Regions from separate parts of the Nonomuraea sp. NPDC051298 genome, predicted to be linked through region 2. Evidence: riboswitches for the same ligand, from Rfam matches in the RefSeq annotation. Region 2 holds a riboswitch; the other holds the start of a gene.
The links. A riboswitch is a leader RNA that binds a small molecule or an ion and turns the genes downstream of it on or off. The one in region 2 is predicted to bind glycine.
Positions count from the first base shown of each region.

Region 1: another riboswitch for glycine. It lies ahead of gcvP (aminomethyl-transferring glycine dehydrogenase); the one in region 2 lies ahead of gcvT (glycine cleavage system aminomethyltransferase GcvT).

Region 1 covers NZ_JBVJIM010000013.1:61,562-76,507, reverse strand. The annotation lists gene ACZ6S0_RS32020 (DUF5999 family protein) at 1-106, shown strand, start outside; gene ACZ6S0_RS32015 (alpha/beta hydrolase family protein) at 366-956, opposite strand; gene ACZ6S0_RS32010 (hypothetical protein) at 1,039-1,389, shown strand; gene ACZ6S0_RS32005 (tetratricopeptide repeat protein) at 1,428-2,252, opposite strand; gene gcvP (aminomethyl-transferring glycine dehydrogenase) at 2,356-5,190, opposite strand; glycine riboswitch at 5,371-5,469, opposite strand; gene ACZ6S0_RS31995 (MerR family transcriptional regulator) at 5,958-6,578, opposite strand; gene ACZ6S0_RS31990 (bifunctional nuclease family protein) at 6,726-7,196, opposite strand; gene ftsR (transcriptional regulator FtsR) at 7,329-7,955, opposite strand; gene ACZ6S0_RS31980 (FHA domain-containing protein) at 7,979-8,491, opposite strand; gene ACZ6S0_RS31975 (sugar phosphate nucleotidyltransferase) at 8,747-11,287, opposite strand; gene ACZ6S0_RS31970 (CDP-alcohol phosphatidyltransferase family protein) at 11,292-11,873, opposite strand; gene ACZ6S0_RS31965 (phosphoribosylanthranilate isomerase) at 12,078-12,674, opposite strand; gene ACZ6S0_RS31960 (response regulator transcription factor) at 12,723-13,409, opposite strand; gene ACZ6S0_RS31955 (sensor histidine kinase) at 13,406-14,946, opposite strand, start outside.
Region 2 covers NZ_JBVJIM010000004.1:190,991-205,936, forward strand. The annotation lists gene ACZ6S0_RS14490 (glutamine synthetase family protein) at 1-315, shown strand, start outside; gene ACZ6S0_RS14495 (aldehyde dehydrogenase family protein) at 325-1,668, shown strand; gene ACZ6S0_RS14500 (3-oxoacyl-ACP reductase) at 1,697-2,461, shown strand; gene ACZ6S0_RS14505 (gamma-glutamyl-gamma-aminobutyrate hydrolase family protein) at 2,473-3,168, shown strand; glycine riboswitch at 3,251-3,348, shown strand; glycine riboswitch at 3,353-3,436, shown strand; gene gcvT (glycine cleavage system aminomethyltransferase GcvT) at 3,479-4,564, shown strand; gene gcvH (glycine cleavage system protein GcvH) at 4,561-4,950, shown strand; gene ACZ6S0_RS14520 (L-serine ammonia-lyase) at 5,009-6,385, shown strand; gene ACZ6S0_RS14525 (hypothetical protein) at 6,450-6,872, opposite strand; gene ACZ6S0_RS14530 (helix-turn-helix domain-containing protein) at 7,033-8,175, shown strand; gene ACZ6S0_RS14535 (hypothetical protein) at 8,208-8,723, opposite strand; gene ACZ6S0_RS14540 (DUF6286 domain-containing protein) at 8,723-9,322, opposite strand; gene ACZ6S0_RS14545 (amino acid deaminase/aldolase) at 9,460-10,653, shown strand; gene ACZ6S0_RS14550 (DUF3618 domain-containing protein) at 10,727-11,059, opposite strand; gene bcp (thioredoxin-dependent thiol peroxidase) at 11,218-11,691, shown strand; tRNA gene ACZ6S0_RS14560 (tRNA-Leu) at 11,929-12,001, shown strand; gene ACZ6S0_RS14565 (hypothetical protein) at 12,053-12,562, opposite strand; gene ACZ6S0_RS14570 (sensor histidine kinase) at 12,764-13,939, shown strand; gene ACZ6S0_RS14575 (response regulator) at 13,936-14,589, shown strand; gene ACZ6S0_RS14580 (ABC transporter ATP-binding protein) at 14,703-14,946, shown strand, end outside.

The sequences.
Region 1 (14,946 bases), on a different contig from region 2:
GTGGAGCCTGCTCTGCAACGGCGTCGTCCTGTTCGATGACACCGGTGAGCTCCTTCCCAGCGGCACCGTCATCGCCCCGCACCGGCCCGTGGTCGGCGCGGCCTGATCGCCGGCACACCCTACCGGGACGCCCTGCGGGCCTCCGGCCCCGGCCTCCCGGCCCACCGGCGTCGACCTGAGCGCCGCCGCGGCGCCTCCTCAGCGCCGCCCACAGGCCCCGGCGTCTCCTCAGCGCCCTCCACGGGCGCCACCCGCAGCACCACCCACCGGGCCACTCACTGGGCCACTCACTGGGCCGCCCGCTGGGCCACTCACCGGACCATTCGCCGGGCCACCCGCTGGGCACCGGCCGCCGCACGCCGGGCCTACGCGTAGCGGACGATCCACTCCGCGACGACCTCGCCCACCCGGGCGGGGTCACGCTTGAGATCGTGCCCCTCCCCCGGCAGCACCACCAGCCGCGCCGCGTCCGCCGCGTCGGGCACGCCGAACGGATCGCGATCCCCGTTCACCACCAGCACGTCGACCCCGGCCCCGCGCAGCTCGTCGGCCCTGGAACGCTCCGGCTTCCCCGGCGGGTGCAGCGGGAAGGCCAGCGCCACCACCGCCGCCGCGCCGACGACCTTGGCCGTACGGCAGGCCACCCGGGCCCCGTTGCTCCGCCCGCCCTGCACGAGGGCCGGCCCCGGCCGCAGCGCGCGCACCTCGTCGAGGACGATCTCCCACGCCTCGTCCTGCCTGGCCGCCGAGCCGGGCGCCCGCGCCCCCGCCACCCGGAACGCCTGCGTCACCCTCACCACCGCGACCCCCACCGCGAGCGCGGCCGCGCGCACGGCCAGCAGGTCGGGAGCGTCGACTCCCCCGGCCGAGCCGTGCGTCAGGACCAGCAGCAGCCGCGGGTCGGCGACGTCGTCGATCTCGACCAGCGCCGGCCCTCTCGGGGTCATCACCTGCATGGCAGCACCGTACCTGGGGAGGACCCGGGCCTGGCTCTCAGGGCGGATGACGGCGCGGCGCGCACCGGGGATGATGAGATCCATGCCAGACAATCGCCTCCGGGACGACCTGCAGGCCACCTTCGACGCGCGCCGCGACCTGGGTCCTGACTACGAAGCCGCGCTCATCGACTCGTTCGTCGAGCGCCTCGACGCCACGATCACCCATCGGGTCCGGGCCGAGCTGGACCAGCACGGCGCCCTCCCCGCTCCCAAACGGCGGCGGCAGAGCGGCCATCCGATGGTCCCGATCGTGCTCGGCTCGCTCGCCATCGGCGTGCCGCTGACGGCCATCGCGGCCGACGGCGCGGGGCCCGCCGGGCTGCTGGTGACGTGGCTGGCCATCGTGGTCGTCAACATCGCGGCCGCCATGGCCACGATGCGCCGCCCCTAGGAGCCCTTAGGAGCCCCGCGACAGGGCCTGCGGGCCGGTCAGACCTCGCGGTGGTAGCGCAGCCGCACCTCGGCGGCCAGCGTCTCGTCCTCGTGCTCCAGCCCGTACGTCCAGACCCGGCCGGCGTCCTCGTCCCTCCCCCGCAGCGGCAGCGTACGGGCGAGCAGCTCGATGGCCAGCGCCCCGGTCCGCGGATCCGCCCCGGCCTCCACGCTCTCGGCGAACTCCGCGCAGGCGAGCTCCAGGTGCGCGATGCCGAGCCGGACGCGCAGACCGGGCACCTCGTCCCCGGGGGCGAACTCCAGGGCGTCCAGCAGCACCTCGGCGGCCGCTCCCGGCTCTCCGTGCTCCAGCAGCAGCTCGGCCAGTTGCTGGGCGGCGTGCGCGCCGATCTGGTCGTCGCCCGCCTCCAGCCCGGCGCGGACGGCCGAGCGCAGCTCCTTCTCGGCCTCGTCGAGGTGGCCGGCCGCCGGGTCGTCCGTCTCCATGGCCAGCCGGGCCAGCGCGAGATGGGCCAGCGGCACGTACGCGGCCGTGCCGACCCCCAGCACGGCCTGCCAGGCGGCCCTGGCCTGCTCGGCGCGCCCCTCCCGCTCGAAGCCCTGGGCCAGGTGGCAGGCGGCCTGGGCGGCGTATTCCGGGTGGCCGGTGGCCAGGGCCGCCCGCGCGGCGGCCCTGGCGGCCTCGACGTCGCCGCGCTGCTCCAGCACCACGGCCAGGCCGACGGCGGCCTGCGCCCGGTCGGGCTCGTCGGGGTCGGCGGCGAGCCGGCCCAGGATGGCGGCGGCGGCGTCGAGGTCACCGCGTTCGGCCAGGAGGCGGGCGGTGTCGAGAGGCGGGGTCTCCAGCTCTGAGGACGTCAAGGGAGCTCCTAGGGGCGGCGGTCGCACCGAGCCTAACGACTTCTGGCGATCATGTCTGCTCACTTGACGCCGAAGGACTGGGTCGTCTCCCCGGCAGGTCCCCTCAGTCCTCGTACGCCTCCAGCGGCGGGCAGGAGCACACCAGGTTGCGGTCACCGTGGGCCTGGTCGATGCGGCGCACCGGCACCCAGTACTTCCCGTCGCGCAGGGACGGCAGCGGGTAGGCCGCCTCGCCGCGCGTGTACGGGTGCGGCCACTCGTCGGCGCTGACCGACTCGGCCGTGTGGGGCGCGTTGCGCAGCGGGTTGTCGACCTTGTCGTAGGCGCCGGAGGCCACCTTGGCGATCTCGCCGCGGATGGCGACCATCGCGTCCACGAACCGGTCCAGCTCGGTGAGGTCCTCGCTCTCGGTCGGCTCGATCATGAGCGTCCCTGCCACGGGGAAGGACATGGTCGGCGCGTGGAAGCCGTAGTCGATGAGCCGCTTGGCCACGTCGTCCACGGTGACGCCGGTCTCCTTGGTGATCTGGCGCAGGTCGACGATGCACTCGTGCGCGACCAGGCCGCCGCGGCCGGTGTAGAGCACCGGGTAGTGCGGGGACAGCCGCCTGGCCAGGTAGTTCGCCGAGAGGATGGCCTGCTCGGTGGCGGCCTTGAGCCCCTCCGCGCCCATCATCCTGACGTACGCCCACGAGATCGGCAGGATGCCCGCCGACCCGTACGGGGCCGCGGAGACGGGGCCGACCGGCGCGTCGTCGTGCAGGGGGTGGCCGGGCAGGTAGGCGGCCAGGTGGCCGCGGACCGCGACGGGCCCGACGCCGGGGCCGCCGCCGCCGTGCGGGATGCAGAAGGTCTTGTGCAGGTTGAGGTGGGACACGTCGGCCCCGAAGTCGCCCGGCCTGGCCAGGCCGACCAGCGCGTTGAGGTTGGCGCCGTCCACGTACACCTGGCCGCCGGCCTCGTGCACCTTGGCGCACACCTCGGTGATGCTCTCCTCGTACACGCCGTGCGTGGACGGGTACGTCACCATGATCGCGGCCAGCGCGGCACGGTGCTTGTCGATCTTGGCGTCGAGGTCGGCCAGGTCCACGTTGCCGTCGTCGTCGCAGGCCACGACCACGACGCGCATGCCGGCCATGACGGCGCTGGCGGCGTTCGTGCCGTGGGCGGAGGACGGGATGAGGCACACGTCGCGCCCCTCGTCGCCGTTGGCGCGGTGGTAGGCGCGGATGGCCAGCAGCCCGGCGAACTCGCCCTGCGAGCCCGCGTTCGGCTGGATGGAGACGGCGTCGTAGCCGGTCACCTCGGCCAGCCAGCTCTCCAGCGTGCCGATCAGGTCGCGGTAGCCCTCGGCCTGGTCGGCCGGCGCGTACGGGTGGATGGCGGCGAACTCGGGCCAGGTGATCGGCTCCATCTCGGTGGTCGCGTTCAGCTTCATCGTGCAGGAGCCGAGCGGGATCATCGAACGGTCGAGCGCGATGTCCTTGTCCTGCAGTCTGCGCAGGTAGCGCAGCATCGCGGTCTCGGAGCGGTGGCTGCGGAAGACCGGGTGGGTCAGGTACGCGCTCTCGCGCCGCAGCGTGGCGGGCAGCGCGTCGGGGGCGTTCCCGGCGTCGACGTCGCCGCCGACGATCACCCCGAAGGCGGCCCATACCTTGGCCACCTCGGCGGCGCCGGTCTTCTCGTCGCAGGCGACGGAGACGTGGTCGGCGTCCACCTGCCACAGGTTGACGCCCCGCTCGACGGCGGCGGCGACCACCTCGGCGGCCCGGCCGGGCACGCGGGCCAGCACGGTGTCGAAGAACTCGCCGTGCACGACCTCCACGCCCGCGCCGCGCAGCCCCTCGGCCAGGGCGGTGGCGTGGCGGTGCACGCGGTGGGCGATGCGGCGCAGGCCGTCGGGGCCGTGGTAGACGGCGTACATGCTCGCGATGACGGCCAGCAGGACCTGCGCGGTGCAGATGTTGCTGGTGGCCTTCTCGCGGCGGATGTGCTGCTCGCGGGTCTGCAGGGCCAGGCGGTAGGCGGGGTCGCCGTCGGCGTCCACCGACACGCCCACCAGGCGGCCGGGGAGCTGGCGCTGCAGCCCCTCCCGTACGGACATGTACGCCGCGTGCGGCCCGCCATACCCGAAGGGCACCCCGAACCGCTGCGAGGACCCGATCGCGATGTCGGCGCCCAGCTCGCCGGGGGCGGCCACCAGCGTCAGGGACAGCAGGTCGGCGGCGGCCACGACGAGCGCCCCGGCCTCATGGGCGGCGGCGGCCACGGCGCGGAAGTCGCGCAGCCGCCCGGACGCGCCCGGATACTGCACGAGCAGGCCGAAGCACTCGGGCAGGTCCCCGTCGAGCGTGTGCTCCACGAGCCGGATGCCGAGCGGCTCGGCCCTGGTGGCGAGCACGGCCTTGGTCTGGGGCAGCGCGTCGGCGTCCACCACGAACACGTCGCTCTTCGACCGGCCGGCCCGGCGGGCCAGCGTCATGGCCTCGGCCGCGGCCGTGCCCTCGTCCAGCAGGGACGCGCCCGCCACGGGCAGGCCGGTCAGGTCGGAGACGACGGTCTGGAAGTTCAGCAGCGCCTCGAGGCGGCCCTGCGAGATCTCCGGCTGGTACGGGGTGTAGGCGGTGTACCAGCCCGGGTTCTCCAGCAGGTTGCGCCGGATGACGGCGGGCGTCACGGTGTCGTGGTAGCCCAGGCCGATCATGGAGGTGAGCACCCGGTTGCGCCCGGCCAGCGCGCCCAGTTCGGTGATGGCCTCGGCCTCGCCGATCGCGGCGGGCAGCCGGAGCCGGTCCTTGGCCCTGATGGCCTCGGGCACGGCCACCGCCACCAGGTCCGCGACGGATTCGAAGCCGACGGCCTCGAGCATGCGCTGCTGCTCGGACTCCGACGGCCCGATGTGCCTGGACGAGAACGGCGGAGCTGACAGATCGGTCATGGGGTGTGCCTCCCGAGGCTTATGGAGACCGGCGCCAGGGCGCGGGCGTGCCGGGTCTCCCCCTCTGTCAGCGCGGGCCCGCGATGTGCACGGTGCCGCGACCTGAGAGCTTCACCCCGCGGTAGGGCTTGCACCGTCGGTGAGGCACGCCTGGCGGGCGCGCCTGCTTTCCAGAGTTGCCTCGCCCGAGCGGTACAGATGCCTGAGAGATTCCGGGGAGGGTTGCTCCTTCGGCGCCCCGGCGCCCTGGGGGCCCGGGGACTCTCCCGCACGGGGTCGTCAGCCTTGCTGTCCTAGATTACTACGGTAAGCCGCGAATGCCGCTCACCGCACCGCACGCCCCCTTCCGCACGTCGCAAAGTCTTCGCCGTGAGGCGGAGGTCGCGGGCACGAGGCCCGCCAGGCGCTCCGGAGCGACGGACGGTGCCCGCCTCGGCGGGCACTCAGGAGCCGTAGGTCACGGGAGCGCGGTGTGGCGGGTGCGGCCAGAGTGGCGGTGTGGCCAAAGTGGGAGGTGCGGCCGGGGTGGCGGGAGTTGCGCGGTGGCCGGGCTGGGCCATGTGTGGCCAGGTTCTGCCGTGTGTGGCCAGGTTCTGCCGTGTGTGGCTGGGTTGTGCCACGTGTGGCTGGACTGTGCGATGTGACGTGGCATGGAGGCCGGTGAGGCGCTCGGCGCCGATGCGGGAGGCGTCCATGGGGGCGGCGGCGCCCCGGGCGCGAGGCCCCGTCCAGGCGCGGGAGGGGCCGTCGAAGAGGGTCGGAGGCGGCTAGCCGATGCGCCGGGCGCGGCGGCGGCGGGCGAGTTCGTCAGCGGGATGGTCGGCCGGGACGGTGTCCTCGACCGCCGCGCGTTCCCCCGGCAGCTCCGCGAGGGAGCCCTCGACCTCCCGCCAGACCCGCCCGAGCGCGATGCCGAACACGCCCTGGCCGCCCTGGAGCAGGTCGATCACCTCGTCGGCCGAGGTGCACTCGTAGACGCTGACGCCGTCGCTCATGAGCGTGATCTGCGCGAGGTCGGCGACCCCGCGGTCACGCAGGTGCTGGACGGCCGTACGGATCTGCTGCAGGGACACCCCGGTGTCGAGCAGCCGCTTGACGACCTTGAGCACCAGGATGTCGCGGAAGCTGTAGAGCCGCTGGGAGCCGGAGCCGTGGGCGGCTCTTATCGTGGGCTCCACCAGGCCCGTGCGCGCCCAGTAGTCGAGCTGCCTGTAGGTGATGCCGGCCGCCGCACAGGCCGTCGGCCCACGGTAACCGATGTCGTCCGGCAGTGCCGCCGGCTGTTCGTCGAAGAGCAGGCCCTGCTCCCCGGCACGCTGCCGCGCGCTCTCGCGCCGCACCGGATCTTCCTGGCCGGCCGTCTTTCCCTCGCCGCTGCTGACCGCCACGCGGACCTCCGGCTTTCTCTCATCCCGCGGCCTGATCTGGGGGTTCGTAAAGGGCGACCACGGGTTTCACTTGCACCGTAGGACCGTGACCATGCTCAGTCAACGATCCGGCTCGGCGCGTCGTGAAGCGTAAATGCACTGAAATACCTACCCCGCCCTGCCGAAGTCTTCGGGAGTGATCGTGTCAAGGAACTCCCTGAACTTCTCCACCTCGTCCTCCTGGTCGTCGGGGATGATCACCCCGGCCTCCTGGACGACCTCTTCGCTGGCGAAGATACGCGCCCCGGTGCGCAGGGCGAGCGCGATCGAGTCGGATGGCCGCGCGCTCACCTCGACCCCGTTGGAGAACACCAGGTCGGCGAAGAAGATGCCGTCGCGCAGGGCGACGATGTTGACCGCGCGCAAGCCGACACCCAGCGCGCTCAGCACGTCTCGGAAGAGGTCGTGCGTGAGCGGTCTCGGCGGCGGCTCCTCAGCCTGGGCCAGGGCGATGGCCGTGGCCTCCGTCATGCCAATCCATATAGGAAGGAACCGCTCCCCGTGTGCCTCCTTGAGCAAGACGATCGGCTGATTTGTGGGCATTTCTACTCGAACGCCCACGACCTCCATCTGCAACACGGGCTGCTCCGTATTCCTGACCGGTCACCCGGCACAGCTCTTCGATCATCGCTTCTGTTGACTGGCTACTGCACTTCAACGTAACACCCAGCGGGCCTGGAATGCGCCCTCGCCTCCCAGCCCGCTACGGTCTCAGCGCCCCAGGACCGATCGGACGCCCGTCCGCACAAGGGATGCGTGCAGGTCGAGCAGGAGCGTGGACAGCTCTCTGGCGACCTCGTCGGCCTCGCCGATGGCCCCGGGGGCGCGCCGCTTGAGAATGGGCGCGACGGCCTGCTCGACCAGCCCCGCCTCACGCTCGGCGGCGGCCTTGACCGCACGCAGATGGCGGGCGTGCAGGCCGAAGCGGGCCAGGGCGCCCACGGTGCGGGCCACCTTGAGCGCCTCCTCGTCGTAACGTCTGGCCACGGGGGCCAGCAGGCCGTAGTCTTCGAGCTCGCCGAGCGTCTCGTCGTCGATCCCGGCGGCCTCGATCAGCTCGGCCCGGCTGAGCCTGACCTCCTGGGCCTGCTGCACGGCGCGCGGCAGGCCGAAGCTCTCCGCCATCTTGTCCTTGATCACCCGCAGCGGCAGGTAGTGGTCACGCTGCTCGGTGAGGATGAACCGGAGCTGCTCCACGTGCAGGTGCGTGAACTTGCGGTAACCGGAGGGGCTGCGCTCGGGCTCGATCAGCCCTTCGCCCTCCAAGAACCTGATCTTGGAGATCGTCACATCGGGGAACTCGCCCTGCAGGAGCGCGAGCACCTCCCCGATGCTCATGTACGAGCGTGCCGCCTGGGAAGTCATACGCCGGCGTGGCCGCGCATCAGGAAGAGGAGGCGGAACTTGCCGATCTGCACCTCGTCTCCGGAGTGCAGGGGAACCTCCTCGATCCGCTCCCGGTTGACGTAGGTGCCGTTGAGGCTGCCCACGTCGCGCACCGAGAACTGGCCGCCGCGGTGGCGGTAGAACTCGACGTGCCGGCGGGAGACCGTGATGTCGTCGAGGAAGATGTCGCTCTCGGGATGCCGCCCGGTCGTCGTCAGCTCTTTGTCGAGCCGGAAGCGACTGCCCTGGTTGGGCCCCCTGGTCACGGTGAGCAATGCCGTGCCCGGCGGCAGTTGCTCGACGAGCGCCCGCTCGGCCAGGAGCATGTCGCCTGTCTCAGCCTCGTACGCCTCGATTCCCGCGACGGAGATCGTCGACGTGGTGTCCCCGGAGACCTCGGGCCTGGTCAGCGGTGACCCACAACGGGAACAGAAACGGGCATCCTCGGGGTTGGCGTGCCCGCACTGCGTGCAGTAGACGCTCGGCATCGATCGGCTCGGCCTCCTACCGCGAAGACGCGGCGACGGTGCTCAGGGGCGCGCCTCGCTTCGCTTTTTCAAGTTTGCGAATGCCGCAACTTACGCTGATCAGCGGCAAAGGTCAAGGCGGGGCGCTGCACTGTGGTTCGGACGCAGACAAAGTTACCGTCGCCCCCGCCCCGTGGTCCATGCCGCCGCGCGTTTCTACATTACGATCTTGCGGCACTCTCTGGGCACATCATCGGCAAACCCTTTCCGATCACGCTATGTGACAGGGCCGGTCCGCGGCCCAGGAACGGCTCGTTTCGCGGCCCGTTCCACGATGCGGGCCCACCGTTCGAGCAGGGACTGGGCGGCGTCCAGGTCCGCGGCCTCGGCCCACAGACCGGTGACGGGCTCGGCGGCGGCGGGCAGCACCAGCACCCAGCTCCCGTCGTCGCGGGTCACCCGCACGCCGTCGGTGGTGTCGACGCGGCGCCCGCCCGGCTCGGACTCGGCCGCCTCGATGACCGAGCGCATGACCGCGCCCTTGGCCGCCCACGGCGTGGGCACGGTACGCCGGAGCTGACGCACCTCGGGGATCCTGGCGTCGATCTGGCTCAGCGACAGCCGGGTGCGGGCGACCAGGCCCAGCAGGCGCAGGAACGCCGCCAGGCCGTCGATGGCGTGGCTGAACTCCGGCACCACGAACCCGCCGCGCCCGTCGCCCGCGAAGATCATGTCGGGTCCGGCGGCGGCCGAGGTGAGGGCGTCGAGCGCGGTGGGGGTCCACTGCACCTGTACGCCGTGGAAGCGGCAGACCTGCTCGGCGACCCTGGTCGTGGTGACCGGCAGGGCCACCCGGCCGCCCCTGCGCTCGGCGGCGACCAGGTCGAGCACGACCAGCAGGGCGCGTTCGTCGTCGATGAGCCGGCCCCGCTCGTTCACCAGGGCGATGCGCTCGCCGACCGGGTCGAAGCGCACACCGAACGCCGCCCGCGAGGAGCTGACCAGCTCCGACAGGCGTTGCAGGCCACGGCGGCGCTCGGCCAGCGTCTCGGTGGGCGAGACGTCGTCGAGGCGGGCGTTGACGGTGAGCACCTCGACGCCGACGCGGCCGAGCAGGGAGGGCAGCACCAGCGAGGAGGTGCCCCCGGCGCAGTCGACGACGACCTTCATGTCGCCGACGCCGTTCACGCCGACGGTGCGCAGCAGCTCGTGGGTGTAGTCCTCCACGGCCCTGGAGGGATAGGCCAGCTCAGCGATCTCGCCGGGGAACGCGCGGCGGAACTCCTGGCGGGAGAAGACCCGCTCCAGCTTGCGCTGGGCGGCCGGGGGCAGGTCGGCGCCCCGGTCGTCCATGACGACGATGTCCACGCTCTGCGGGTCTCCGGGGGTCGTGCGCAGCGCAAGGCCGCCCGCGGCCGACACCCTGGCCGTGTGGAAGCGGGCGACGGGCAGCGGCGCGGCCTCCAGGTCGAGCACGTTGATGGCGCTCGCGGTGAGCGCGCCGATGACGGCCCGCTTGAGCGCCCTGGCGGCGAGCGAGCAGTCGCGGGAGGTGACGACGTACTCGCCCTTGCGCAGGGTGGTGGCGTACGCGCCGGCCAGGCGGACGCACAGCTCGGCGGTGATCTCGACGTTGACCAGGCCGCTGACGCCCCTGGGGCCGAACAGGCCGCGCCGGCCGCGCGACTCCCAGATGACGCTGGTGTTGACGACCGCGCCGGCCTCGATGGTCTTGAAGGGGTAGACCTTGACGCCGCTGGAGACGTACGCCTCGGCCTCGATGACGCACTCGTCGCCGATGATCGCGTTCTCCTCGATCCGGGCGCCGGCCATCACGTCGGTGCTCTTGCCGATGACGCAGCCGCGCAGGTGGGCGCCGGGGCCGAGGTAGACGTTGTCGTGCACGACCGCGCGGTGCAGGACGGCGCCCTCGCGGACGACGGCGTTGTTGCCGAGCACGGTGAACTCGCGCAGTTCGGCGCCCGCCTCGACCTTGGCGTAGTCGCCGATGAGCAGCGGGCCCCTGAGCACGGCGTCGGGGTCGACGGTGGCGGAGCCGGCGACCCAGACGCGGGGCGACAGCTCGAAGCCGCCGAGGTCCAGCTCGACCCGGCCGGACAGGGCGTCGGCCTGGACCTTGAGGTAGCTGTCGTGGGTGCCGACGTCCTCCCAGTAGCCGTCGGCGACGTAGCCGTAGATGGGGGCGCCGCGCTGGAGGAGGTCGGGGAAGACGTCGGAGGACCAGTCGACCGGCTCGCCACGGGCCACGGCGTCGAGGACCTCCGGCTCCATGACGTAGACGCCGGTGTTGACGGTGTCGGAGAAGACCTGGCCCCAGGTGGGTTTCTCGAGGAAGCGCTGGACGCGGCCCTCCTCGTCCACGATGATGATCCCGAATTCGAGGGGGTTGGGGACTCGCTTGAGCCCGATGGTCACTAAAGCCTGATTTTCGCGGTGAAAGCGGATCATGTCGGATAAATCGATATCCGTTAGCGCATCGCCGGAGATCACGAGAAATCGGGCGTCGCGGAGGCGGTCGGCGGCGTTCTTGACGCTGCCCGCGGTGCCCAGGGGGAGGTCCTCGGTGGCGTACTGGAGGCTCATGCCCAGCTCGTCGCCGTCGCCGAAGTAGTTGCGCACCAGGGCGGCCAGGAACTGCAGGGTCACCACGGTCTCGGTGATGCCGTGCCGCCTGAGCAGGCGCAGGACGTGCTCCATGATCGGGCGGTTGGCCACCGGGAGCAGGGGTTTGGGCTGGTTGGCGGTCATCGGACGCAGCCGAGTGCCCTCCCCGCCCGCCATGACGACCGCCTTCACCCGATCACTCCTTCTTGGCCGCCTTCACCAGTTGGCGCACCTGCACCACGTACAGCAGGCCCGACCACCAGTACAGTCCCGTTCCCCAGAGCGCGAATGCCCACCCGACAATTTGCGCTGTTTCGGCATACCATCCGGCGTGGGAGGCAAGGAAGAGGAGGGGGAAGGCGTACATGAGATTGAACATGGCGGCCTTGCCCAGGAAATGCACTTGAAGTGCCTTATAGCCATGTTTGCGAAGTACGGGGGCGAAACTCGCGACGAAGAGTTCCCGCCCGAGGATGACGACGACCAGCCACCACGGGATCACGTCACGCAGCAGGAGGCCCAGGAGGGTGGCGAACACGTAGAGCTTGTCGGCGGCCGGGTCGATGATCCGCCCGAGCCTGCTGGTCTGGTTGAACGCGCGCGCGATCTTCCCGTCGAGCCAGTCGGTGAAACCCGCCACCGCGAGGAGCCCGATGGCCCACCCGTCCGCCTTGGGCCCGAGCACCAGCCAGAGGAACACGGGAACGCCCAGGAGGCGCAGGAAGCTCAGCAGGTTGGGGACCGTCCAGATTCGGTCCTCGGCGGAAGTTTCACTCACGCTGCAGACCCTACTGCGTGGAACTCCGCCGTAGCGGGCCGCCTCTGACCGGCCTTCGCGGGGCGGCTCCGGCCCCTTCGAGCCCGCCCGCCCGCTCAGCGGTCGAGGGCCGTCAGGAAGCCGCGGGCGCGCTCCTGATCCCCGGTCGCTCCACCGCGCTCCGGCTCCCCTGTCGCACCGTCGTGCTCATGGCCCTTGGCGCGGTCATCCGCCGATCTTGCCGACCGCCCGCAGGAACGCCTCGATCAGGGCGGAGTCCTTCACGCCCGGCGCGGTCTCCACGCCGCTGGAGACGTCGACCCCCCACGGCCCGGCGGCCGCGATCGCCTCGCCCACGTTGGCGGGGTCGAGGCCGCCCGCCAGCAGCCAGTGCCCGGAGGGCCGGCCGCGCACGGCCGCCCAGTCCCACGGCTGCCCGGAGCCCGCGTGGGGCGCGTCGACGATGAGCAGGTCTTCGTCGTAGGCGCCGCAGCGCAGGTCGGCCTGCGCGTCGACGGCCCTGACCAGGCGCACCCCGAGGTCCTTCAGCGCGGTGAAGTCGCGGTGCGGGTGCTTGCCGTGCAGTTGGGCCGCGCGTACGCCCGAGGCCAGCACCGCCTCCCTGACCGTCTCGGGGTCCTCGCCACGGAACACGCCGACGGTGAGCACGTGCCCGGGGACGAGCGCGGCCAGCTCCGCCGCGCGTTCGGGCGTCACCCGGCGAGGGCTGCGGGTCAGGACGAACCCGATGGCGTCGGCGCCCGCCTCGACGGCCGTGGCCACGTGCTCGGGCTCGCTCAACCCGCAGATCTTCACATACACGTCTCCGACCTTAGCGGTGGCGGGCGGCTGCCGGGGCCAGGACACGGCTCAGGCCGCGGGGCCGCCGCGCGGCTGCCGTACGGGGCGGAAGGAGGCGTCCACCAGGCCGGTGCGGTGGGCGACGACGGCGGCCTGGATGCGGTTGCGCAGGCCCAGCTTGTCCATCGCGGCGGCGATGTGGGTCTTGACCGTGGTGACGCCGACGTGCAGTTCCTCGGCGATCTCCGCGTTGGACAGGCCGGTGCCGACCAGGGCCAGCACCTCCAGCTCGCGCTCGGTCAGCCCAGGCGGCGCCGCCGGGGCGGCCTGCTCCTCCGCGGCCAGGAACCGCTCCACGACACGGCGCAGCACCGAGGGCGCGAGGAGCTGCTCCCCCGCCGCCGCCCGGCGCACGGCGTCGACCATGCGCTCCGGGTCGTCGTCCTTGACCAGGAAGCCGACCGCGCCCGCGCGCAGGGCGGCGTAGACGTTGCCGTCCTCGGCGAACGTGGTCAGCACCACGATCCTGGCCCCCGGACGGGACGCGAGCACCCGCCTGATCGCCTCCAGGCCGTCGACCCTCGGCATGCGCAGGTCCATGAGGATCACGTCGGGCAGGTGGCGCTCCGCCAGGCGCACCGCCTCGGCGCCGTCCTCGGCCTCGCCCACGACCTCCATGTCGCCCGTGGCCTGCAGCAACATCCGTACGCCCGCGCGTACGAGCGCCTGGTCGTCGGCCACCACCACGCGGATCATGCCGCGTTCCCCCTGCTGTTCCCCCTGTTGCCGCCCCTGCCGCTGCCCCGTCTGCCGCCCTGCCTGTCTCTCTGCTTGTCGCCCTGCCCGGTCCCCTGCCCGGTCCCCTGGCCGTTGCCCTGGGGGGCGCCCTGCGACAGGCGCGTGGGCAGGTGGGCGGCCAGCAGCCAGCCGCCCTCCCCGTCGGGGCCGGCGCTGAGGGTGCCGCCCAGCGCACGCACCCGCTCGCGCATGCCGGCCAGGCCGCGCCCGGAGGGGGGCAGGCGTTCGATGGCGGTGGGCGGACGGCCGTTGCGGACCTCCACGGCCAGCCCCTCGTCCGAGGGGGTCACGGAGACGCGGACCCGGGTGCCGGGGCCTGCGTGCTTGAGCACGTTGGTGAGTCCTTCCTGGACGATGCGCGCCGCGGAGGCACGCGCGATGAGCGGGGCCTGGTCGGTCACCGGGTCGAGGACGAGGTCCACGACCAGCCCGGCGGCCGACATGCGCTCGGCCGACTCGCGTACCACGTCGGCGGGGTTGGCCAGCAGGTCGGGCTGGCGGTCGGGGTCGCGCAGCAGGTCGAGCAGGTCGCGCAGGTCCTGCAGCACCTGGTGGCCGGTCTGGCGGATGTCGTCGAGCGCGTCGGCGACCGGGCCGTCGGGGGCGGTGTAGCGGGCGGCCCCGGCCCGCAGCACCATGGCGCCGACGTGGTGGGCGACGATGTCGTGCACGTCGCTGGCGATGCGCTCCCGCTCGGCGAGCTGGTCGGCGCGCACCTGCGCGACCGCGGCGCGGGCCGCCTCCTCGGCGCGCAGCCGCTCGGAGGCCGCGGCGTGGCGGCGCATGCCCAGGTAGCGGCCGATCGCGATGGGGGTGGCGACCAGCGTCATGAGCACGCCGACGCGGAAGGCGGTGATGTCGGTGTCGTCGCCGACGACGGCGATCGCGGTCAGCAGGCAGCCCGTCATGTACGCGGCGATCGTCCAGGCCCAGGACACCACCCGCATGGCGAACACCCCGACCGCGATCAGGGTGAGGATCACGCACGTGTTGACCGCTTCGTTCAGATAGGTGTCGGCCGAGACGAGCAGCACGCCCTGAAGCAGGAAGACCAGGCCGGGCAGCCGCCTGGCGACGCCCAGCGACAGCCCGCCCACCACGGCCAGCAGGCCGACCACCCAGACCGGCAGGGTGCCCGAGTGCCAGGTGGTCCAGGTGCTGAGCACGGTGATCGCCACGCCGCCCGCGGCGAGCAGCGCGTCGGGGGTGACGTCGCGCTCGTCGAGCCGCTCTGCCGAGCTGCGCAGGTACGCGCCGATCACGGCGGGGAAGACGGGCAGCAGCACGGAGTAGACCCACAGGTTGCCCGAGAGCGGGACACCCGGGTCGGCGATGTTGAGCGCGGTCGCGGCGATGCCGGCGACCACGGCCAGGGCGGCGGCGCGGAAGCCGGCGCGGTAGCCGACCACGCCCAGCGACACGCAGAGGAGGATCTGAGCGGTGTTGGAGGTGAACGACCCGAGCAGGTCGGTGGCGGCCAGGAACGCCGCCAGGT
Region 2 (14,946 bases):
GAGAACCGGGTGCCGGGCGGCGACGTGAACCCGTACCTGGCGGTGGCGGCGCTGGTGGCGGCCGGGCTGCACGGCATCGACGCCGGGCTGCCGCTGGAGGACCCGTACGCGGGCAACGCCTACGCCTCGGGGGCCGAGACCGTGCCGGTGACGTTGCGGGACGCGCTGACCCTGTTCGAGGGGTCGAAGGCGGCCCGCGAGGCGTTCGGCGAGGACGTGGTGGGGCACTATGCGAACAACGCGCGGGTGGAGCTGGCGGCGTACGACGCGGCGGTGACGGACTGGGAGCTGTTCCGTGGTTTCGAGCGAATGTGACGAGTGCGAATGAAGATCGTTAATCCGGCGACGGAAGCGGTGCTGGCCGACGTCGAACTGGCCGACCCGGCCGAGGTCGACCGGGCGGTGGAGCGTGCCAGGAAGGCGTACGCGGCCTGGCGCGAGGTGTCGCCAGGAGACCGGGCGCGGCTGCTGCGCCGGTTCGCGGACCTGGTGGGCGAGCACGGCGCGGAGCTGGCCGGTCTCGAGCTGGCCAACGCCGGCCACCCGATCGGCAGCGCGCGCTGGGAGGCCGGCACCGTACGCGACGTGCTGCACTTCTACGCCGGAGCCCCCGAACGCAACCACGGCAGGCAGATCCCGGTGGCGGGCGGCGTGGACCTCACGTTCCAGGAGCCCCTGGGCGTGGTCGGGGTCATCGTGCCGTGGAACTTCCCCATGCTGATCATGTCGTGGGGCGTCGCCCCCGCGCTGGCGGCCGGCAACACGGTGATCGTCAAGCCGGCCGAGTGGACCCCGCTGACCGCGCTGAGGCTGGCCGAGCTGGCCCTGGCGGCGGGCATCCCCGAGGGGGTGCTCCAGGTCCTGCCCGGGGCGGGGGAGGTCGCGGGCGCCCGGCTGGTCGAGCATCCGGACGTGGCCAAGATCGTGTTCACCGGCTCGACCGAGGTGGGCAAGGAGATCGCCGCCAAGGCGGCGCGCCAGGTCAAGCGGATCACCCTGGAGCTGGGCGGCAAGTCCGCGAACATCGTCTTCGCCGACTCCGACCTCGAGAAGGCGGCCAGGACCGCGCCGTACGCCGTCTTCGACAACGCGGGCCAGGACTGCTGCGCCCGCTCCAGGATCCTCGTCCAGTCCTCCGTGTACGACGAGTTCATGGCCCTGCTCACCCCCGCCGTGCTGGGCGTGAAGGTCGGCGACCCCCTCGACGAGTCCACCGAAATGGGCCCGCTGATCAGCGCCGAGCACCTCGGACGGGTCCAGGGCTTCGTCGAGGGCACCCCCTACCTGCGCGGATCCTGCCCGCAGGGCAAGGGCTACTGGTTCCCGCCGACCGTGCTGACCTCGGGGGTCACCGACCGGGCGTTCACCGAGGAGATCTTCGGCCCGGTGGTGTCGGTGGCCCGGTTCGAGGACGAGGCCGAGGCCGTACGCATCGCCAACGACACCCCGTACGGGCTGAGCGGCTCGATCTGGACCCGCGACGTCGGGCGGGCGCTGCGCGTGGCCAGGGCCGTCGAGTCGGGCGCCCTGTCGGTCAACTCCCACTCCTCGGTGCGCTACTGGACCCCGTTCGGCGGCTTCAAGCAATCCGGCCTCGGCAGAGAACTAGGCCCGGACGCCCTCGCGGCGTTCACGGAGACCAAGAACGTCTTCATCTCAACGGAGTGAACGACCAGTCGGACACGGAGTGAGGCACATGCAGCGGTTGCAGGATCGGGTGGCGGTCGTCACCGGCGCGGGCAGCGGGATCGGGCTGGCCACGGCCCGCAGGTTCGCGGAGGAGGGGGCCAAGGTCGTCTGCGCGGACATCGACGAGGAGGCGGGCGTCAAGGCCGCGAACGAGGTCGGCGGCCTGTTCGTCCGCGCCGACGTGACCAGCGAGGACGACGTCGTCCGCATGTACCGCACGGCCCACGACACCTACGGCAGCGTGGACGTGGCCTTCAACAACGCCGGCATCTCGCCGCCCGACGACGACTCGATCCTGGAGACCGGGCTCGACGCCTGGCGCCGCGTCCAGGAGGTGAACCTCACCAGCGTCTACCTGTGCTGCAAGCACGTCATCCCGTACATGCGCGGCCAGGGCAAGGGCTCGATCATCAACACCGCGTCCTTCGTGGCCGTGCTGGGGTCGGCGACCTCGCAGATCTCCTACACCGCCTCCAAGGGCGGGGTGCTGGCGATGTCGCGGGAGCTGGGCGTGCAGTTCGCCAGGGAGGGCATCCGGGTCAACGCGCTGTGCCCTGGACCGGTGAACACGCCGCTGCTGCGCGAGCTGTTCGCCAAGGACCCGGAGCGGGCGCAGCGCAGGCTGGTGCACGTGCCGGTGGGCCGCTTCGCCGAGGCGTCGGAGATCGCGGCCGCGGTGGCGTTCCTGGCCAGCGACGACGCCTCGTTCATCACGGCCAGCGAGTTCCTGGTGGACGGCGGCATCTCCGGCGCCTACGTCACGCCGCTGTAGAGGGGGTCGCGGTGCGGCGTCCGGTCATCGGCATCACGTGTTACGTCGAGTCCGCCACGTTCACGGTGTGGCGGGACACGACCGCGGCGCTGCTGCCGTACGCGTACGTGGAGCAGGTCGTACGGGCCGGTGGGCAGCCGGTCCTGCTGCCTCCGGCGGGCGAGCCCGCCTCGGTCGTACGGGGTCTCGACGGGCTCGTCCTGGCCGGCGGCGGCGACATCGACCCGGCCAGGTACGGCGCGGAGCCGCAAGAGCAAACCGGCTATGTCCGCAAATTTCGTGATGAGGCCGAATTCTCGCTGCTCGCGACCGCCCTCGACGGCGGCCTGCCCTACCTGGGCGTCTGCCGCGGCCTCCAGGTGCTCAACGTGGCCCTCGGCGGGACCCTCCACCAGCACCTGCCCGACGTGGTCGGGCACACCGGCCACTGCCCAGGACCCGGCCACTTCGGCGACCTGCCGATCGTCCCCGTTCCCGGCACCCGCCTGGCCGAGGCGCTGGGGACGGACCCGGTGACCGTGCCCCACTACCACCACCAGGCCGTCGACCGCCTCGCCCTCGGCCTGACCGTCACGGCCACCACCGCCGACGGCACGATCGAGGCCGTGGAGCCGGTCTCCTCCGGCTCGTTCACGATGGCGGTGCAGTGGCATCCGGAGGCGGCCGAGGACCACGCGCTGTTCGAGGCGCTCGTCAGGGCCTGCTGACCGTCCCACGAGAGGAGCCATCGAGCGGCCGTGCGACGCGACAAGAGCCCCGTAACGGCACTAGGCTGGCGGACATCACCGGCGAAACCGTGCGGGAGAGAGCCCTGACAGCCGGTCAGGGCCCCTGAAGGAGCAAGCCCTCCCCGCGAACCTCTCAAGGCAAAGGACCGTACGGCCACGGTGTCTCTGGAAAGCAGGTCCCTGCGGCCTCGCCGAAGGTGAAAGTCCGGCAAAAGTCGGGCGAAGCTCTCAGGCACCGATGACAGAGGGGGAGGATGCTGGCATCCACTCCTGTCCTGAGGTGCGACCAATGTCCAGACCGACACCGCTACGCGACGTTCACGAGAGCCTCGGCGCCACGCTCACCGACTTCGCGGGATGGCTCATGCCGCTCCGCTACGGCAGCGAGTCCGCGGAGCACAGGGCCGTCCGCGAGGCGGCCGGGCTGTTCGACCTCTCCCACATGGGCGAGATCTTCCTGACGGGGCCGCAGGCCGGCGAGGCGCTCGACTACGCCCTGGTCGGACACCTGTCGGCACTCGCTCCCGGGCGGGCCCGCTACACCATGATCGTCGACGAGCGCGGCGGGGTGCTCGACGACCTCATCGTCTACCGGCTCGGGGACGACGAGTACATGGTCGTGGCGAACGCCTCGAACTACGAGAAGGTCGCGACCGAGCTGACGAACCGCGCGAAGGCGTACGACGCGGTGGTCGAGGACCGCTCCGAGCAGTACGCGCTGATCGCCGTCCAGGGGCCCCGCGCCCAGGAGATCCTCGCCACGCTCACCGACGCCGACCTCGACGGCCTCAAGTACTACGCGGGCCTGCCCGGCCTGGTGGACGGACGGCAGGCGCTCATCGCCCGCACCGGCTACACCGGCGAGGACGGGTTCGAGCTGTTCGTCGCCAACCAGGACGCGGTGCCGCTCTGGCACGCGCTCGTGGCGGCCGGCGAGCCTTACGGGCTCAAGCCGGCGGGCCTGTCCAGCCGCGACACGCTCCGGCTGGAGGCCGGCATGCCGCTGTACGGCAACGAGCTGAGCGCGCGGCTCACCCCGTTCGACGCGGGGCTGGGCAGAGTGGTGAAATTCGACAAGCCCGGCGACTTCGTCGGCAGGGCGGCGCTGGAGGCGGTCAAGGACGACCGGCCACGGCGCCGGCTCGTCGGCCTGGTCGCGCGGGGCCGCCGGGTGCCGCGCCACGGCTACCCGGTGACCAAAGACGGCGTCGTCGTCGGCGAGGTCACCAGCGGTGCGCCTTCCCAGACCCTGGGGAAGCCCATTGCCATGGCCTACGTCGACACTGGGGCCGAATCTGGCCTGGCCGTGGACATCCGGGGCAGCCAAGAACCTGTGGACCTGATCGAGCTGCCCTTTTACAGGAGGAACAAGTGAGCAACATCCCTGACGACCTGAGCTACACCAAGGAGCACGAGTGGGTACGCGGTGTCGAGGACAGCGTCACCGTGACCGTCGGCATCACGGCCTTCGCCGCCGAATCCCTTGGTGACGTCGTCTTCGTGCAGCTCCCCGACGTCGGTTCGAACGTCGAATCGGGTGACTCGGTCGGCGAGGTGGAGTCCACCAAGTCGGTGAGTGAGATCTACACGCCTGTCGGCGGCGAGGTCGTCGAGGTCAACCAGTCCGTCGTTGACGATCCCAGCCTGGCCAACAGCGACCCGTACGGCGACGGCTGGATGTTCCGGGTACGCGTGGAGGGCGACCCCGGCGACCTGCTCACCCCCGAGGAGTACGCCGCCTTCACCTCGGACGGCTCCTGACCCTTTTGCGCCGGGGCTCGTGATCCGGGCCCCGGCCCTGCCTGAAAGGCGCCCATCAATGGCGATCAGCGTCTTCGACCTCTTCAAGATCGGCATCGGCCCGTCCAGCTCCCACACGGGCGGCCCGATGGCCGCCGCGCACAAGTTCGCCCGCGGTCTGCACGACGACGGCCTGCTCGACCGGGTGGCGCACGTCGAGGCCATCCTGTACGGCTCGCTCGGCCTGACCGGCAAGGGCCACGGCAGCGACAAGGCCGTGCTGCTCGGCCTGTCCGGCGAGAAGCCCGAACTGGTGGACGTCGACACCGTGGACGCCCGCGTCGCCGCCATGCGCGAGTCGGGCACCGTCCAGCTCTTCGGCACGCACGAGATCCCCTTCGTCGTCGGCGAGCACCTCGTCTTCGAACGCAAGATCTCGCTCCCCGAGCACCCGAACGGCATGCGTTTCACCGCCTTCGACGCCTCCGGCGAGCGCCTGCGGGAGAAGGTCTACTTCTCGGTCGGCGGCGGTTTCGTCGTGGACGAGGAGGCCACCGGCGCCGACCGCATCAAGCCGGACGACACCGTTCTCCCCTACCCCTTCACCACCGGCGAGGAGCTGCTCAAGCACTGCTCGAACACCGGTCTGTCGATCTCCGCGCTGATGCTGGAGAACGAGCGGGCGTTCGGCCGCACCGAGGCCGAGATCCGCGCGGGACTGCTGCGCCTGTGGCAGGTCATGTCCGAGTGCGTACGCCGCGGCATCTCCAAGGAGGGCGTGCTCCCCGGCGGCCTGAAGGTCAAGCGCCGCGCCAACCAGCTCCACCGCCGCCTGCAGTCGGAGCCGGCCGAGAAGGACCCGTTGCAGGCCATGGACTGGGTGACGCTGTTCGCGCTGGCGGTCAACGAGGAGAACGCCGCCGGTGGCCGCATCGTCACCGCCCCCACCAACGGCGCCGCCGGCATCATCCCGGCCGTGCTGACCTACTACTCCCGTTTCGTCCCCCACGCCGACGACGAGGGCGTCATCCGCTTCCTCCTCACGGCCGGCGCGATCGGCGTGCTGTTCAAGGAGAACGCCTCGATCTCGGGCGCGGAGGTGGGCTGTCAGGGCGAGGTGGGCTCGGCCTGCTCGATGGCGTCGGCCGGCCTCACGGAGGTCCTCGGGGGCACGCCGGAGCAGGTGGAGAACGCGGCCGAGATCGGCATCGAGCACAACCTGGGCCTGACCTGCGACCCGATCGGCGGCCTGGTCCAGATCCCGTGCATCGAGCGCAACGCGGTCGCCTCCAACAAGGCCATCACCGCCGCCCGCATCGCCCTGCGCGGCGACGGCCGCCACTTCGTCGCCCTCGACAAGGCCATCAAGACGATGCGCATCACCGGACAGGACATGCTGGACAAGTACAAGGAGACCTCACGCGGCGGCCTGGCCGTCAACGTGATCGAGTGCTGATCACCCATTGTATGAAGAGGGTCTTCGGCGCGACACCGGCCGAGTTCTCGAAGGCCGTCCAGTGTCAGGGCAGGTCCGGGAGGAAGCCGGGGATCAGGGCGGCGGCTTTCGCCGGATGACCGGCAGGGATCGTGTGGCGTTTGTCCGGCGCCATCGCGCCGGGCTCGCCGACCTGCGCCAGGTCGACGACGTACGCCCGCGACCGTACGGCCATGCGGATCGTGGCGACGCGTCGGCCTTCGGGGCCGAACACGTGGAGTTCCGGGGCGTACCGATCCAGGCTCCATTCGTACGGACGCCGAAAGCCGCCGGAATGTAGCGAGAGTTTGAGCCATTCGAGGATCCGAGCGTGTATGCCGCGCTCGGCGAGCAGCGATTGCAGCCCGGTCAGAATCTTGTCGTGCTCACCTGCCAGCTTTTCCGAGATGCGTTCGCGAGGGAATTCCAGGCTTTCGCTCATGCCCTCCGGCAGTTCACGAGTCAGCACCGTCCACCTCCATGGTCGCCATCACGCCGAGTAATCGCGATGTGTCTCACCGCTCGGGCGGCCCATGCTCTCCCAACCGTTTCCGCCATACCAGCACGGGTATTCCTCAGACGTATAAGGCACCTGTCGGGCTGATACCTCTCCGTCATACGCTCAGCCAGTGGAAGTTCGGACGCTCCCCGAGGCCCTTGCGGCGATCATGAAACAACGCGGCTGGACTCAGCGACAACTCGGCCGTGAGCTGGGGATATCCCAAGCGTGGATCTCTCGCATCTGCAACGGGGTTGCCGATACGGGTCTCGCTCGGGCGACGGAACTGCTTGCGCGCGTCGGCTGGGAGGTGCGATTCACGCCGTCTGTGGAGGAGCCAGTGGAGCGCCGTGAGTTCTTGGCAGCCGCCGCATCGGTGGTGTTCGTTCCATCTGGGGTCAGCTCGAATCCGTACCTCGATCCGGATTATGTGCGCGCACTGGCCGACAGTCTGGCGCGAGGCCGCTACGAACTCGGAGGGCTGCCTCTCACCGCCCGCGCCCTCGGACACGTGCGGCACATCGACCAACTGAAAGCCCGGCCGCTCGGAGACGAGTTGCGGACGGCGGCCTCCGACCTGCTCTACCAGGTAAGCCTCGCCCTGTACGACGCGGGCAGGCTCGCCCAGGCCGAGCATGCCGGGACGATCGCCCTCGACCTGGCTCACCATGCCGAAGACCCGTCGGCACGGTCACGCGCATACGACGCGCTGAGCCGCGTCAGCCTCTATCGCGGCGACTCGATGCGCGCGATCCAGCACGCCCAGCGCGGACTGCGGATCCCCGACCTTCCCCCCAGCCGCCGCGCCGGCCTGCACATGCGCCTGGGCCGCGCGCTGGCCTCGATCAAGGGCGGCGCCAAGGAGGCCAGGCGCGCCCTGGACAGCGCCTTGGACACCTCCGGCCTGAGCGCGTTCTCCGAAGCGGCCCTCAGCGGCGACGTGGCGATCGGCCTGAGCAGCCTGGGCGAGTACGACCAGGCTGATCGACTTCTCCACGAAGCGGCGGACGCCATGGGGCAATGGTCCCCGCTCTTTCAGGCGCAATATCTCGGCCGCCAGGCACAGACGGCCATCCGGGCGGGCAACCCCGCCCTCGCCGCCAACGGCATGCACAACCTCACCCGCGCGCTGCCCTTCATCAGCTCCGCCCGCGTGAATGATCGAGCGAAAGAGATAATCACTCAATCGGCCAAATGGGACCGAATTTCGGACATGCATCAGGCCCGCGCGAACCTCCAGGCCATGTTGTCACCCGAGTATCGTCCCGGCTGACGGGACCATGCACCCCCGCGGCGGCCTGGCCGTCAACGTGATCGAGTGTTGACCAGGCGGCGTACGTGCAGGCGGACGACCGCCGGGCACTCGTCGTCGCGGACCTCGCGGCGGATGCGGCCGACGATGTCCTGGTCCAGTTTGCTCACCACCGAGCCCACGTCGGCCGCCGCCGGGCAGGTCAGGCCGATGCGCAGGCCGTCCTCGCCGACCCGCACCCCCGCCCGGCCCAGTCCGTCCACCCCCTTGAGGCCGACGAACAGCATCGCGGTGCCCGTGCCGTTGTGGGCGCCGCGGCGTCCCCAGCCCAGGCAGAGCAGCAGCCAGCGCAGCGACACCAGGGCCAGGAACAGCAGGCCCAGGGCCAGCATCCACAGCGGCCAGGGGTCCTCCGCCAGCGTCCTGTGGGTCTGCGCGGGCAGCACCTTGGCGCCCGGCGGCAGACCGAAGAGGCGGTCGTGGCCGCGCAGCCACGCGTAGATCCCCAGGGCCAGCAGCATCCCCCCGACGACGGCCAGGCCGACGCGGTTGCCGGTGTACTGGCGCATCAGGCGGCCCTCCTGCGCAGGCGTACCACGACCTCGCCCGTGCCGAGGGTGCCCACGCCCGCCAGGCGGTCGCCCACGGCGGTGCCGACCTGCCTGAGCATCTGGCCGGAGCTCTCGGCGCTGGTCATGACCGTGACCTCGATGGTGCGCCTGCGCAGCCGTACGCGGGCTCTGTCCACCCCCGCCACCTGCTGTGCCGCCGCGCGCAGGGTGCGGCGCAGCCCCGGGCGGGTGATGCCGATGACGATCAGCGGGTCGGACGTCTCCACCGGCACCAGCGTGGTACGGCCGGGCACGACCGCCAGCAGCAGCATCAACGTGCCCGCCCCCGCCATGGCCAGGGCGAGGGTGGCGGTCTGCGGCCAGGTGCTCTTGCCCGCGAGGTCGACCAGTTCGTTCACCGGGACCCAGCCGAGCGGCGCGCCGAGCAGCCCCGACACCACCTCGGCCGTGCTCGCCCCCAGCCCTGCGGCCAGCGTGACCGCGACCAGAGCCCCCGGCACCGTGCGCGCCGACCTGAGCACCCTGCTCGCCCTGCGCAGTCCGGTGTGCCGCGGGGTGACCGCGGCACCGGGCAGCATCTGCTGAAGCGTGGTCATCACAACGACAGACGTACATGGTTCCGGCCTGGCCTGGACCGCGCCCTCGCCGCCGGTTTGCCCGAACATTACGGGGCCGCCGAGTAACACGAACAAGCCTCATGTTCATTTGCCCCATATGTCGTTACGCTTCCCCTATGGATGACCGCCGGCGCTACGACCGCGCGACAGCGGGCCTCGAACCACCGTTCGCGATCCTCGACCTGGCGGCCATGCGGGCCAACGCGGCCGACCTGGTGAGACGGGCGGCCGGCAAGCCGATCCGGGTGGCCAGCAAGTCCGTACGCAGCCGCCCGCTCCTCGATCGCATCCTGGCCATGGACGGCTTCCAGGGCATCATGGCCTTCACCCTGCCGGAGGCGCTCTGGCTGGCCGCGCACGGCTTCACCGACATCCTCGTCGCCTACCCCACGGCCGACCGGCGGGCGCTGGCCGCCCTGGCCGGGGACGCCGACGCCGCCCGGCACATCACCGTGACCGTCGACTCGGCCGCCCACCTGGACTTCGTCGAGGCCGCCGTCGCCGCGGCGCGCCCCCGGTCCGAGATCAGGACCTGCATCGAGGTCGACGCCGCCTACCTCGCACTCGGCGGCAGGTTCAGGGCGGGCGTGCTGCGCTCCCCCGTACGCGAGCCCGAGCAGGCCGTCCACCTGGCCGCCGACATCGCCGCGCGCCCGGGCTTCCGGCTGGCGGGGCTGATGGCGTACGAGGCGCAGATCGCCGGGCTCGGCGACGACCCGCCCGGCAACGCCGCCTACGCCCGGCTCGTCCGGCTCATGCAGACCCGCTCGGCCAGGGAACTCGTCCTGCGGCGCGGACGCGTCGTGAACGCCGTGCGCCAGGTCGCCGACCTGGAGTTCGTCAACGGCGGCGGCACCGGCTCGGTCGAGCGCACGGTGCGCGAGAAGGCGATCACCGAGGTGGCCGCCGGGTCGGGCTTGTTCCACCCCCGGTTGTTCGACTTCTACCGGCGGTTCACGGGACGTCCTGCCGCCCTGTTCGCCCTGCCGGTGGTGCGGCGTCCCGGGCCGGACGCGGTGGCCGTGCTCGGCGGCGGCTATCCGGCCTCCGGCACGCCGGGGCCGAATCGGCTGCCGCAGCCGTACCTGCCCGCCGGGCTGCGGTACGCGCCCGACGAAGGCGCGGGCGAGGTGCAGACCCCGTTGCTCGGCCAGGCGGCCGGGGACCTGCGGATCGGCGACAGGGTGTGGTTCAGGCACGCCAAGGCGGGTGAGCTGTGCGAACGCTTCGACGAACTGCACCTCGTCGAGGGCGACACGGTGGTGGAGTCGGTGCCGACCTACCGGGGTGAGGGCCGCACGTTCCTCTGAAGCGGTACGGCAGACCCCGATGACGCGGCGCGATCTGCCCCGATGGCGCGGCGCGACCGGGCTCCGAGGGCGATCAGCGGCGGCGCCGACGCCGCCACAGCACGACGGCCGCCCCCACGACCAGTACGGCGCCGATGCCGATCAGCACCGGCGAAAGGTCGGGCGGACGCTCTTCCTCCCACAGGCGATCGGGGTCGTCCGCGTATTCGACCGGCCGCGGCGTGACGCCCAGCGCGTCGCCGACGGACGCCACGAAGTGCCCGGCCCTGCTCTTGACGTCGGCCACCGTACGCTCGGCGACCCGCTTGGGGCTCACCCGGTCGGCGATGGCGTCGACCGTCTGCGCCAGCTCGGCGCGGGTCCGTGCGATCCGGCGTTCCAGCTCGTCGGGATCGGTGTCGGCCATGGCTCTCCTTCCGGCCGTACGCGTGCCCTCGCGGCGGGCCCCGTGCGTTGCGCGTCGTCGCGCGTACGTTGTGGTCGTGATCAGTCTGTCAGGTCGGCGCGCCGTACGGGACGGCGGGCAGGCCGGTAGGTTGGCGGGACGAACTCGAGGAGGGCCCTTTGACCGAAACCAAGCTCGCGCCCGGCGACGCCGCGCCCGAGTTCACGCTACCCACCGCCGACGGCGGCACCGTCTCTCTCGACGCCTACCGCGGCAAGCGGGTGATCCTCTATTTCTACCCCGCCGCGATGACGCCCGGCTGCACCAAGCAGGCGTGTGACTTCCGCGACAACCTCGGCCAGTTGACGGCCGAGGGTTACGTGGTCCTCGGCGTGTCGAAGGACAAACCGGAGAAGCTGGCCAAGTTCGTCGAGCGCGACGCGCTGACCTTCCCCCTGCTCTCCGACCCCGACCTCACCGTCCACCAGGCTTTCGGCGCGTACGGCCCGAAGAAGCTGTACGGCAAGGAGGTCGTGGGCGTCATCCGCTCGACGTTCGTCATCGACGGCGACGGGAAGGTGGAGCAGGCGCTCTACAACGTGAAGGCGACGGGCCACGTGGCCTCGCTCAAGAAGAGACTCGGTCTGGCGTGAGCGACCGGCGGGTCCTCTCGTACCGGAGGGCCCGCATCCCCCGCCCGACCGCCCGGCCGCGCGACGGCGAACGCCGTCGCCCGTGCCGCCGGGAGCCGGAAAGCTCGTGCGGCGAGGGCTCCGTGGCCGTGCACAGGCTGTAGGATTGGCGGCACGCGGCAGGGAGAGCGGTTGACCCTCCACTGTCCGCCTCGCTGTCCCCGACCGACGATTCCGCAGGTGCGGGAGAGGCGAAAAGGGGTCGTAGCCCAATGGCAGAGGCGCAGTCTTTAGGTGGCTGTCAGTGTGGGTTCGAATCCCACCGGCCCTACAAAGTTCCCACCGGCCCTACGAACCGGCCTACAAAATGCCCGTTCCCTGCTCAGCCGTAGCTCGTGGGCCCCGGCGCGGGCTCCACGGGGTTCGGGGCGTCGGGCATCCCGGGGGGCGGCGCCGCGCAGCGCACCCCGCCGTCGACCCACTCGCAGTAGCGCGCCATGTCCCCTGGACCACCGAACTCCGGAGCCCTCGGGGCCCAGCCGGGCTGCACGTGGCCGAACCTGCCGTGGTCTTCCGCGGCATCGCTGAAGGCGGCCACGGTGACGCCGCCGAGCAGGACACCGGCGACGAGCCCTACCAGCCCCGCACCCACGACCTGGGTGCGTCGGCGGCGGAAGAAGCCGTCCGCGCGAGGCGTCTCCCGCTCCCAGCTCGCCGGACCCGGCTGCATGGGTGGGATGTGGGTGTATGCCTGATCTGCCTGTTCGCCGTACCTGAGCCGGTCGCGATCTCCGCCCGGCTCGTCCAGGTTCCGCGTCGACTGCGCCGGGTTCGGGTCGCGCGGCGCTTCCTCTTCGCCGCGCGACCCAGCGTCGCGATCATGATCCGCCATCACGATCTCCCTTTACTCGCCCCGCGAAGGGCGCTCCCAGTGACGAGAATGCCAAGCCGACCGTAAGCCCCGCGTAAGCACTCGGTCATGAAAGATCTCCACACTGGTCGTGGAGGTCCCGGCCATGTAAGACCTGGGTCGTACACGGACTTCCGCCTCCAGACGGATCGATGCCGGGGCGGCCGTACATATCGTGGTGATGTGTTCGGCAAGGTACGCGCGTGGTCCAGGCGCCATGAGAAGGCGGCGAGCGCACTCAGGGTGGCTCCCCTGGCGGTGCTGTGCTCCGCCTTCGCGGTGCCGTACGCGGCCACCGAGCCGGCCGGCCCCGCGGTCCTCTCCCTCGGCGTGCCGGGCTTCCTGGGCCTGTCCGCGGCGCTGATCGTCCCGCTGGCGTGGCGGGACCGGCCGCTGGCCACGTTCGCGGCCGTGTCGCTGGTCAGCTTCGCGCAGTGGCTGGCGGGGATCGACCCGCTGCCGGCGAACTTCTCGGTGCTGATCGCGCTCTGGGGGGTGGCCCACCGGTGCTCGTTCCGCTGGGCGCTGGCGGCGTGCCTGGTGACCGAGCTGGGCGTGTTCCTGGCGGTGGTCAACTGGCTCGACGCCACGCTCGGCATGTTCACCAGCGGCTCGATCCTCGTGGTGACGATCTGGGTGACCGGCCTGTACGCCAACACCCGCCGCCGCTACCTGGAGGGCCTGGAGGAGCGCGCCGAGCGGGCCGAGCGCGAACGCGACCAGCAGGCCAGGATGGCCGCCGCCGCCGAGCGGGCCAGGATCGCCAGAGAGCTGCACGACGTCGTGGCCCACAACGTCAGCGTCATCGTGGTGCAGGCCGACGGCGCCGGCTACGCCCTGGACAGCGACCTCGAGCAGGCCCGCCTGGCCGTCATGAACATCTCCAAGACCGGCCGCGCCGCCCTGGCCGAGATGCGCCGGCTGGTCGGCGTGCTGCGCGAGAACGAGGCCGAGGGCACCGACTACACCCCGCAGCCAGGGCTGGACCAGCTCGACGAGCTGGTACGCGGCTCGGCGGTGCCCGCCAGGTTACGAGTCGGCGGCGTCCCCGCCGAGCTGCCCGAGGGGCAGCAGCTCGCCGTCTACCGCATCGTCCAGGAGGCGCTGACGAACGCGCTCAAGCACGGCGGCCCCGGCGTCTCGGCCACCGTGGAGATCGACTACACCGGCCCCGACCTGGTGGTGCGCGTGACCGACGACGGGCGGGGCGCGGCGGCCCCGGAGAGCCCCGACGGCCACGGCCTGATCGGGATGCGCGAGCGGGTCGGCATGTTCGGCGGCGCGGTGTCGGCGGGCCCCAGGCGGGGCGGCGGCTTCGAGGTGCTGGCCAGACTGCCCATGACCAAGGAGGCGGCGTGATCCGCGTGATGCTGGTCGACGACCAGGAGCTGCTGCGGGCCGGGTTCAGGATGGTGCTCGGGGCCCAGCCGGACATCGAGGTGGTGGCGGAGGCCGGCGACGGCGCGGCGGCCCTGGAGCTGCTCCGCACCACGCAGGTGGACGTCGTCCTGATGGACGTGCGCATGCCCACCATGGACGGCGTGGAGGCCACCAGGCGCGTCCAGGGGCCCAAGGTGCTCATCCTGACCACGTTCGACCTCGACGAGTACGCCTTCGCGGCGGTCAAGGCGGGCGCGGCCGGGTTCCTGCTGAAGGACGTGCCACCGGCCGACCTGGTCAGCGCCATCAGGGTCGTGCACGCGGGCGAGTCCGTGGTCTCGCCGAGCACGTTGCGGCGGATGCTGGACCGCTTCGCCGCCCAGCTCCCCACCGGCGAGCCCATGGCGGGGGCGGACGAGCTGACGCCGCGCGAGCGCGAGGTGCTGCTCATGGTGGGGCGCGGCCTGTCCAACACGGAGATCGCGGGCCGGCTGGAGGTGGCCGAGGCGACGGTGAAGACGCACCTGGGCCGGGTGCTGGCCAAACTGGGGCTGCGCGACCGGGCCCAGGCGGTGGTGTACGCGTACGAGGCCGGGCTGATCGTGCCCTCCCATCGGCCGGAAGTCTGACCCGGGTCATCTCCCGGCGCACCCGAAGTCCCTCCTCAAGGCCCAGGGAAGGGGGAATTTCCGCTCCTAGCGTGAGTCGCGTCGAAAATTCGTGATGTATCGAAGGAGTGGACGTGACCCTCACCGAGACCCGGCGTCAGGCCCCGCCCGCCGTGGTGGCCGCCGATCTGAGCAAGGAGTACGGGCAGGGCGACGCCCGGGTGCACGCCCTGCGCCGAGTGAACGTGTCCTTCGCCACCGGGGCGTTCACCGCCATCATGGGCCCGTCGGGATCCGGGAAGTCGACGCTGATGCACTGCCTGGCCGGGCTCGACACCGCCACCTCGGGCACCGTGCACATCGGCGACGTGGAGCTGA